DNA from 3 places in the Blautia sp. RTP21359st1_E11_RTP21359_211015 genome. Region 2 is predicted to be linked to each of the others. Evidence: riboswitches for the same ligand, from Rfam matches in the RefSeq annotation. Region 2 holds a riboswitch; each other region holds the start of a gene.
What was found. A riboswitch is a leader RNA that binds a small molecule or an ion and turns the genes downstream of it on or off. The one in region 2 is predicted to bind cyclic di-GMP.

Region 1 (3,287 bases), on a different contig from region 2:
GTATTATAAAAGTGTTACAAAATATCGGCGTACCCGCCACACGTTTACAAAATCAAACGGTCTGTACGCCATGTCTTAACCTTATGATTACAGATATTAGCAACCTGTCAAAGGGTGTAAAAACTCAGTAACTATGCGGGTTTGCGTACTGTTAAAGCAGTAAAAAACGACACCGCATGTGGAGACGGTAGTACTGCTTTCCCACAAAAAGCCAGACGGACATATCAACGTAAAAGTTGAGTTTGGCGAGGGTGAGGGAAAAGTTCCACTTGATAATATTGCTAAAAGAGCGGAAAGCTATAAGCCCAAAGAACGAGTGACCTACAAAATGATAAAGGAGTACATAGAAGCTAAATACGGCTTCAAAGTACATACCGCATATATTGCAGAGGTAAAGAGAGATTTAGGCTTGCCGATGTACGATGCTCCTAATGCGGTAGAGAAATTGAAACAGCCGAGGAAGCATCCAACTCCAGAGAAGGTTGAAGCAATAAAGGATGCATTGAAGCATTTTGAAGTGATTTAATAATGATGAGCGTATCATTAAAATAGTGGTACGCTTTTCTTTAAAATATTTGGGAAGCAATATATAAGTGCTGAATATGCTTGAAAGGAGCATTCCTGTAATTCATTAAAAGCGCCAATTGAATAAAAAAGAACCTCAAGGTATGATTGAGTTGCATCTTGGCGGATGTAAACAAAACAATCAAGCACTGGAGGTTCCAAATGAATTATACACAGAATGAAAAGATTGAGCAAGTAACAGATTCAACAATGGTTGTCGGAGTTGATATAGGAAGCCAGATACATTATGCAAGAGCTTTTGATAACAGAGGACGCGAACTTACAAAACGTATTTTTCCTTTTCATAACGATCTGGAAGGGTTCAATTCTTTCAACCTTTGGGCAGAGACACTTAAGACTGAGAATAAAAAGACTGCAGTTCTGATCGGCTGCGAGCCAACAGGTCATTACTGGTTTGCGTTTGCGAAGTATGTAAATGATCATCAGAAAAGATTAGTAATGGTCAATCCATTCTCGGTTAAGAAGATCAAGGAACTTGATGATAACAGTCCAAAGAAAACAGATTCAAAAGATCCAAAAACAATCGCAAAACTAGTTGTGGATGGGAGATATTCAATCCCATACATGCCAGAAGGCATTTATGCCGAAATAAGAGACCTGGTATACAGCCGTGAGCCTATATGGATAATCTGAGGCATAAGTGTCGTGAAGAGCCGTATGCCTGAATTGGGCACGTACGGATCTGTGGGGGATATACCTAGTAATAGGTGTTTCTACCCGACAATTTAGGACTCGTCAGAGGATGGTGATCCTGGTAGACATGAGAGGTTAGTTACGAGAGGTCCTCGCCCACTGCTTATTGCTTTTCGTAACCTCCACAGGGGAGTTACTTGATTCGGTTAAAATATATGTAAATTTTCCACCAAAATATTATTGACGTAAGAAAAACCACATGGTATTTTATTTTTGGAAAAAATGAAAATTATTTTAAAGGCAAACCTGTTGAAAGGCAGGGTCGCAAAGCCAGAAGGGACTAAAGTCAGAAAGCTTGACCATGTCAGCCGGTTGCCACTGTTTCCATATCATCATAATATATGGAAAAGATGTTTGAACAGGAGAGATTCCGATACCTTTTATACTATATAGATGTGTGATTTTAAAGAATATAGTAGGGACACTGGCAGATTTTGGCAGATGTCCTTTTTGTATGCAAAAATGGGTAACAAAACTAGCAGGGACAGGTTTTCTGTATACAGATAAAAGCAGGATGAAGAAGGCATAAGACGGAGAGAGGACTTTTATAAAATGAAAAATTATGAAGACAAAATATATTCATTAGGTGAGACTGTAACGGGGCAGACACAGGCCATGTCACAGGCCGTACAGAAAACACTGGAAAATAATGGTGGGGTAGGTATAATGACAGGATTTTATGACCAAAACCTGTCTATTTTGTCTGTGAGTAATCTGCTGTTGCATAGTACAGGATATACATTCGATACTTTCATGAAACAGACAAAAGGCTCATTGAGAAACTTCTTTTATGACGAGGAAGATATACTGGAGCGAGACCGTTTTTTGCAGCTTCATGGAACAGGGGAAGCACAGATCCTTGCAGCAGACGGTACAGTGAATAATGTACGGCTTTGTAAAGAGGATGCGACAGATGAGGCGGGTAGACAGATCTGGGTTATGTCCGTACAGGTCAACTGGGATCATGTAAATCTGGCACTGCTCAATGAGGCTATCTATTCTGGCTTCTGGTATTTTGACTGTGACGAAAACAGTGAGATTGTGAATGCAAACTGGAGTCATGAATTCCGAAAAATGCTTGGCTATCATGACACCCTGGACTTTCCGAATAAACTGGAATCCTGGTCAGATCTTCTGCATCCACAGGATAAAGAAAGAGTAATGGTGCAGCTTCAGGCGGCAATTAAGGATAAGACGAACCAGATAAAATACCAGGTAGAGTATCGTATGAGAATGAAGGATAATCAATACCAGTGGTTTCGGGCATCGGCAGAAGTAATACGCCGTCTGGATGGTTCTGCCAGCAGGATTGCCGGGATTTTTATTAACATTGATGGGGAGAAAAAAGAAATCATGCAGGCACAAAAATCTGCTGCTTTCCACCGGGCTTTTACGAAAGCAGATTTGTGCGAGTATTATGTGAATCTGGAAGCGAATACTTTTGATACCTTTAAGGTTGAACCGTCCCTGATGACCGTCTTTGAACAGAGTCATACGTGGGATGAATTGATCCGGCATTTTGTGGATTCCTATGTTGTGGAGACAGATAAGAAGGCGGTATCCTCTTTTTACGACCGTGGTTATATTGCAGAAAGGCTGAAGGGGCTGGAAACCGAATTGGCTTTAGAGTGCCGTATCACTCTGAATGGAGAAGAACGATGGGTCCGCAATGTGGTCATACGTGGCGAAATAGAGGATTCAGAATATGCCATGATCTTTCTGCGTGATATCACAGAGGCAAAGGTAGAGAGCACACGGCATCTGCAGATGGCAGCGGATAATGCTTCCATGGAGCAGCTGATCCAGAGCATAGTGCGTCTGGTTGACCGCTTTGTTGTCTGTGATCTGGAAAATGACAGATATGAATTCTACAATCTGAATGGACAGATGATATATAAACCTCTGGGATTTTATCATGATTTTCAGATGCAGGTTCTTGAAAAATATAAGACACTGGAACCATTGGAAGCTATAGATATCCTGATAGCCCCGGATAATATTCGGAAAAA
Region 2 (3,287 bases):
GGTCGCAGTGACAGAGACCTCACTGTATTCTGGATTGATGGTGTCCCTTCTTTTTCCAGATGCAGAAATCAAACAATATGATACACAGGAAGAATGCCTGGAGGCTGTAGCAAATGGAAAAGTGGGAGCAACTGTCGTTCCATCCTCAAAGATCAATATTCTTAATGAAAGTCCACTGACCCAAAGTCTGTCATTTGCAGAGATGGCAAAACGGCAGGAATTAGGAATGTTCACGACGAGAGAAAACAGAAGAGCAGCTACCATTATCAATAAAGCAATTGAGCAGTCATCCAATGTTTTAAATGGTGTTGTCCTTGCACAGAATTCTGTTTCAGAAAAGGAAATGACCTTGAAGGATATCCTTGCTGAGCATGCAGGCTTAGTTATCGGAGTTTCGTTTGTGATTATTTTTGTACTGCTTCTTCTGGTTTATTCTCTTTCCGTGAGTAGAAAAAAACAGATGGAAGCCCTGAAAGAAGCACAGAATGCAAATGCGGCGAATATTGCAAAAACGACATTCCTGAACCATATGTCTCATGATCTCAGGACACCAATGAATGCAATTGTTGGATTTACAGATATTGCCATGAAGAGGAAACCGGACAAAGAGGTGGAGAATTGTCTGAAAAAGATCAGGCAGAGTTCAGAATATCTGATGACACTGATCAACGATGTGTTGGATATCAGCCGCATTGAAAGTGGTAAACTGGAATATAAACCGGTACCGACAGATCTCAGGGATATGATAAATACTGTTTTGTCGATCGCAAAGGGATATATGGAAAATCGTGACCTTAATTTGTATGTTTCAAGAGAAAAACTAAAAACTCCTTATGTGATGGTAGATGAACTCAGAATCAGGGAAGTATTGCTCAACATTATCAGTAATGCAGTCAAATTTACAAAAGACGGAGGCACCATTTCATTCGCTGCAGAAAACGCTCCGGGTAATGATGAGAATCATATAATTGTACGCTATCGTATATCAGATACCGGAATTGGTATGAGTGAGGAGTTCCAGACCAGAATATTTGATGAGTTCAGTCAGGAAAATGGTGGGGCAAGAACCAGCTATAAGGGAGCCGGACTGGGAATGGCCATTGCCAAACAGTATGTAGATCTTATGGGTGGAAAAATTGAGGTCAGCAGCAGAAAGGGTATTGGCTCAACATTTACGGTAGAAATTCCCCTGCTTATAGCAGAACAGATACTGTCTGAAAAGGAAGAAAAGTTAAGGAAAGATATGGATTTACATGGTCTGCATGTCCTTTTGGCAGAGGACAATGATTTAAATGCAGAGATAGCAGCAGCTTTGCTGGAAGAACAAGGGATGATCGTAACTAGGACTGCCGATGGAAAATCTGCCTTGGCACAGTTTTGCAATACAGCTCCGGGGACCTTTGATCTGATTTTGATGGATATCATGATGCCGGAAATGAATGGCTATGAAACGACAAAAGCTATCAGAAATCTGTCGGAGCGTCCAGACGGAAAGGAGATCCCTATTATTGCAATGACAGCAAATGCATTTGCAGAGGATGTACAGGCTGCTTTGCATGCCGGAATGGATGACCATGTGGCGAAGCCGGTTGATATGAGGATTTTAATATCTGTCATCACAAAATATATAGAACGGTAATGTCAATGCTGCGTGGATTTCGGAAGTGGGAGAACAGTTCGATATATATATCGGCTGTTCTTTTTTTATTTTTGGACGTTAAAACGGTAATGTTTTTCTTGTATATAGTAGAGCACTATAGTATAATAAAACCAGTTTTTTTGTATACGTGTAAAAGCTATAATAAGGAAATCGGCAAACCAGATGAAAGTCTGGGACGCAAAGCTACAGGGCCTGTAAAATGGCAGCCAGTTGCATAAAATGAGGTGCACTGTCTGGTTGGCAGTGCTTTTTTTGAGGAATGATTTATCAACAGGAGATGATCTTCCCGATATTTGTACACAGACAGTTTATGATCCAAACATCAATGACATGAGTGGATTGATAAGCTGCTGTTGATGTTAGCGGAAGTTATAAAGCAACAAGAAAACTGCTGCAACTGTCATTCCATCTTCAAAGATTAATATTCTTAATGAAAGTTCGCTGACCAAAAGTCTGTCATTTGATTTCCTGTAGGAAAGTAAATGAATATTATTTAAGGTTTGGGATAAATTGTGAAATGCAGACAAACAAGAAAAGTAAAAATATAATAGGTATTATACAGAGTTTCCTTATATTGATATTAGTAGTTCTTATTATTTTTATGATGATTCAGATTAGTAGGCTGCAGGGGACAGCACGCGTAATAAATTATGCAGGTCTGGTACGTGGAGCTACACAGCGTGAAGTAAAATTAGAAATTACAGGAAACCAAAATGAAGAATTAATTAAATATTTGGATGATATTCTTCTTGGATTGAGATATCAGGATGGACATTATGATCTGGTAAAACTCAATGACGAAGAATACCAGGAAAAATTGCAAATCCAGAGTGATTACTGGGATAAATTGAAAACAGAAATTGAAGCAGCAAGAAACAAGGGATACGAAAATACAGACATTGTTAATATGAGTGAAATATATTTTTCGATGGCAGATGAAACTGTCTCTTCCGCAGAAAGCTATTCAGAAAAGATCGCTGTAAAGATTCGTACTATAGAGCTTTTGTCGGCACTTGATATGTTGAGTCTGGTGATATTGGTTATTATGCAGACTCTAAGGGCAATGCAGATGGCAATGCAAAACAGACTGCTGGAACAGAAAGCATTCATAGATGCCCATACTGGGCTGCCAAATAAAAATGCCTGTAATGATCTTCTTAATAAAAAAGATATAATTACAGATCCTACAGCTTGCATAATGTTTGATTTAAATAATTTAAAAACTGTAAATGATACAATGGGACATTCCGCAGGAGATCAGTTAATAATAAATTTCGCAAAGCTTTTGCGCAGTGTTATTCCAGAAAAGGATTTTGTTGGAAGATATGGCGGAGATGAGTTTATAGCAGTCATTTATCATACAAGCGAGGCGAAAATTAAGGAAATATTAAAATCCTTGAACAGAGAAAAAGACAGATTAAATAGTTATGAAAATCAAATACCAATCGACTATGCATGCGGATGGGCATTATCCTCCGATGATATGTCGTGTACAATGCAGATGTTATTGGATGCTGCAGATGCTTATATGTATAAAAATAAACAGATATGCAAGAAATATAATTAGCTTTCAGCTCAGAGTAGATAAAAGATAATAGACGCGATCAGACGAAATATTGTTTTGCGT
Region 3 (3,287 bases), on a different contig from region 2:
CAGACGACTGTAATCCATGGCAACCGGGATCTCACGGAAAAACGGGAGATGGATGACCATTTTTCGCAGCAGGCTGTGGCCTTTTTCCGTAAGACTGAAAAACAGGATGCAGCCAATGAGGGCTGCGGCGAGGATCAGAAAAACAGAGGAATACCGGCTGATCACGTTACCTGCATTCAGAAGTCCCCGGGAAACCCCGTTCATTTCCATTCCCATCTGGTTAAATACCTGTTGAAATACTGGCAGGACTTTTATCAGAAGGACCAGGATCACAACAGCCATCATGCCAAGCATGAGCAGCGGGTAAGTGACTGCAGACCGTATCTGTCCTGAGATTTCTTCCTCCTGTTCATAGTGGGAACTGAGACTTTCCATGATCTCATCCAGGCAGCCGGTTTCCTCACCGGTCCGGACATAGGCGGTCATGGATGTGGGAAAGATCCCGGATTCGTCAAGAGCCCGGGAAAGAGAACCGTTTTCTTCCACGGAACGGATCAGGGGTGTGAGGATCTGCCGGTCTGCATCGGTCTTGCTTTCGTCACAGAGGATGTGAAGTCCTTCCGCTGTGGATATGCCGGAATGCAGAAGCATTCCCATCTGCCCGCAGAAACTGGATAATTCCCGGGCTGTCAGTTTGTTTTTCATAATAAGGTCTCCTTTAGTTGGTCAGCGCGTGAACTGTACCGTATAATTGCTTTCATCACCGATATATTCCTGGATCGCTTCATCACCATCACTGTTGGCGTCAAAGGTGGGATCCATCAGCTTCCAGGTGTCGCCGTCAAAAGATACTGCCTTTGTCACCCAGCCTCTGCCACGGATATAAACATCGATCCATGCATGCTTTACATCACCGGAATAGCCGATCTGAAGCTTGCAGGGAATGTCCTGGCTGCGGAGCATTGCAGTAGTCAGTGCAGCGTAATCAAAACAGATCCCCGTGCCGGTGCTTAACGTATCATCTACATCAGGAAGATAACCGGCTTCGACAGAATCAGCTTTGTCATAATCGTAGGAAATATGACTGGTAACATATGTATAGAAGGTTTTCAGGATGTCGATATCGGTCATGTCTTCTTTGACAAGAGAGGCTGCCAGTTTGCAGGCTTCACTTTTGGAAGAAAAGTCCACGTACTGGTTTGGATATAGAAACGGAAGAAATTCATTCTGAAGCTTTATTGTGAGCGTTTCCGTGTAAAGGGCGGCATACTGGTTTCCATCAACCTGCTGATAGCAGGTGATGAGATACTCACCGGAGCCTTCGGAAAAAGGAAGTACCGTCTGTTCATCAGGTTCCAGAAAATAGGAATAGACCACACCGGAGGGAGCAGTAAGCTGAATGTTCATGCGGGAATCATCGGAATCGGATTCTGCAGTCAGATATCCCTGATCCTGATTGGAAATATCCAGGATCAGAGGGGAACTGCCCAGTGTTTTTTTGCCGGGGGCCTCCGGGGTGAGGACTCTGGCCGGAGAATATACCGGAGGTTCTTCATCGGAGGAAGGAGAATTTCCACAGCCTGCCAGCAGGATTCCGAAAAGCAGCCATACAAAAAAGAGACGGACTGGTAAAAATTTTGACATTGTTTCCGTTCTCCTGTTATATCATGCTTTCTTTTTGAACAGTATAGCAGATTCCGTGAAAAAAAGACAGGAGCAGGGCTCAAAATGCAGTGGAAAATGTTGACATTTCAGGGAAAAAAACATATACTCTATATATAAAGGCAAACCTGTTGAAAGACAGGGACGCAAAGCCATGGGTCTAAGGTCCGAAGGATGACTATGACAGCCGGTTGCCGCATTAAATTCCGATTTAATGACGTATTCAGATAACATCTATGAACAAGAATCTGTGTGTTAATGCGGCCGTTTATTTCGTTAGAATAAGCGGCTTTTTTGATGCCTAAAATCCGGTTTAGGTTGGAAACTGAAACGTCGGCTTTCAGAAAGGTGTGAATGATATGAAAAGAACAGATATCCGTAAAATTTTTACAGGCAGGAAAAAAGCTTTAGCAGGATGCCTTGCAGCTGTTATTGTACTGGCAGGTGGCTTTAATGTCTGGCAGTCGTCACAGGTTCCGGAATTTCCGGATTTTACAGATCCGGTAGTGGAGACTACCATCACAGAGGACGACACTCCACTTGCTTCAAAACCGAAGGTGACTACCAAAACGACTTCAAATACCAAGACAACCAGAAAAAAAGTTAGGCTGAAAAAAGCGGCGACCAAGACTTATACCAAGAAGCTTCCGACTACCAATAAGAAGAGTACGACCACAAAGAAAACAAACAGAAATACAACCGTAAAAACATTAAAGACAGTTAAGACTGCAACAACACAGAAATACACAAAGAAATCAAAAACAGCCGTTCAGACACGGAAAGTAACTACAACCATTCAGACGACCACAACAGTCATGGCGGCTTCAGCTACTGCCGGCAAAGCGAATGCAGCTTCCACAAAAAAAGTAGAAAGCATCAACATGGACAGCAAATATTCAGTAAGCAATATTGCTTCCATTGCACCGAAGATGGACAGCAGGGTGCTCAAAGCCTACAAGAAGCTTGGATTTACTGTAACGATCGATCCGTCTGTTAACTACGGAGGCTGCTTTAACGCACATTCAAGAAGCATCATCCTTCGTTTTGAGAATGAGACAATCTACCATGAGCTGGGACATTTCCTTGCTTTTGTTGCGGGAAACGTAGACAGAACAAGTGATTTTGCCGCAGTTTATAACAGCGAAAAATCCAAATTTACAGGTATTAACAGAAGCTATGCAACGCAGAACAGTTCAGAATATTTTGCAGAATCAGTGCTTGAGTATGTAACAAGTCCGTCAACACTTAAGAGACAGAGACCAAAAACGTATGCAGCGATTGTGGCGGCTCTGAATAAAATTACTGATGAACGTATCCAGAGGGTCATGGATATATACGGACCGTTCTGGAGCTAAAAAAGAAGCATACAGGAACGTTGGATCTGTCCGGGAAGAGATCTCCCGGGCAGATTTTTTTCTTTTTTGTGAGAAAAGTATAAAAAAAATGTCGATAAATATTTCTTGCAATAGACTCTATAAGGTGTGTATAATGAAACATAAGCTGAAAACATGCTTTCATTCAAAAAAGTGCAGCCATGTCAGGTTGTATCTGATTCCATAAACAACAAATATATAATTTATCAGATTTAAGAATAGAGGATTTAATATGAGAGAAAAGTATGAATCATTATCTCTGGCGGTGCTGAAGGATCTGGCAAAGGCGAGAGGGATGAAGGGAATTTCTAC

Region 1: it holds a riboswitch for cyclic di-GMP, as region 2 does, so the genes downstream of both, AB5026_RS02610 (response regulator) here and AB5026_RS11155 (GGDEF domain-containing protein) in region 2, are expected to answer to the same signal.
Region 3: it holds a riboswitch for cyclic di-GMP, as region 2 does, so the genes downstream of both, AB5026_RS12890 (hypothetical protein) here and AB5026_RS11155 (GGDEF domain-containing protein) in region 2, are expected to answer to the same signal.

What each region holds. Positions count from the first base shown of each region.
Region 1 is NZ_JBDGAB010000004.1:108,650-111,936, forward strand. Features, by position in the region: partial or broken gene AB5026_RS02600 (hypothetical protein) at 176-526, shown strand; gene AB5026_RS02605 (transposase) at 727-1,218, shown strand; cyclic di-GMP riboswitch class I at 1,508-1,598, shown strand; gene AB5026_RS02610 (response regulator) at 1,831-3,287, shown strand, end outside.
Region 2 is NZ_JBDGAB010000029.1:10,432-13,718, forward strand. Features, by position in the region: gene AB5026_RS11150 (transporter substrate-binding domain-containing protein) at 1-1,639, shown strand, start outside; cyclic di-GMP riboswitch class I at 1,803-1,878, shown strand; gene AB5026_RS11155 (GGDEF domain-containing protein) at 2,178-3,227, shown strand.
Region 3 is NZ_JBDGAB010000038.1:1,590-4,876, forward strand. Features, by position in the region: gene AB5026_RS12880 (type II secretion system F family protein) at 1-645, opposite strand, end outside; gene AB5026_RS12885 (transglutaminase family protein) at 667-1,584, opposite strand; cyclic di-GMP riboswitch class I at 1,714-1,801, shown strand; gene AB5026_RS12890 (hypothetical protein) at 1,962-2,957, shown strand; gene rho (transcription termination factor Rho) at 3,208-3,287, shown strand, end outside.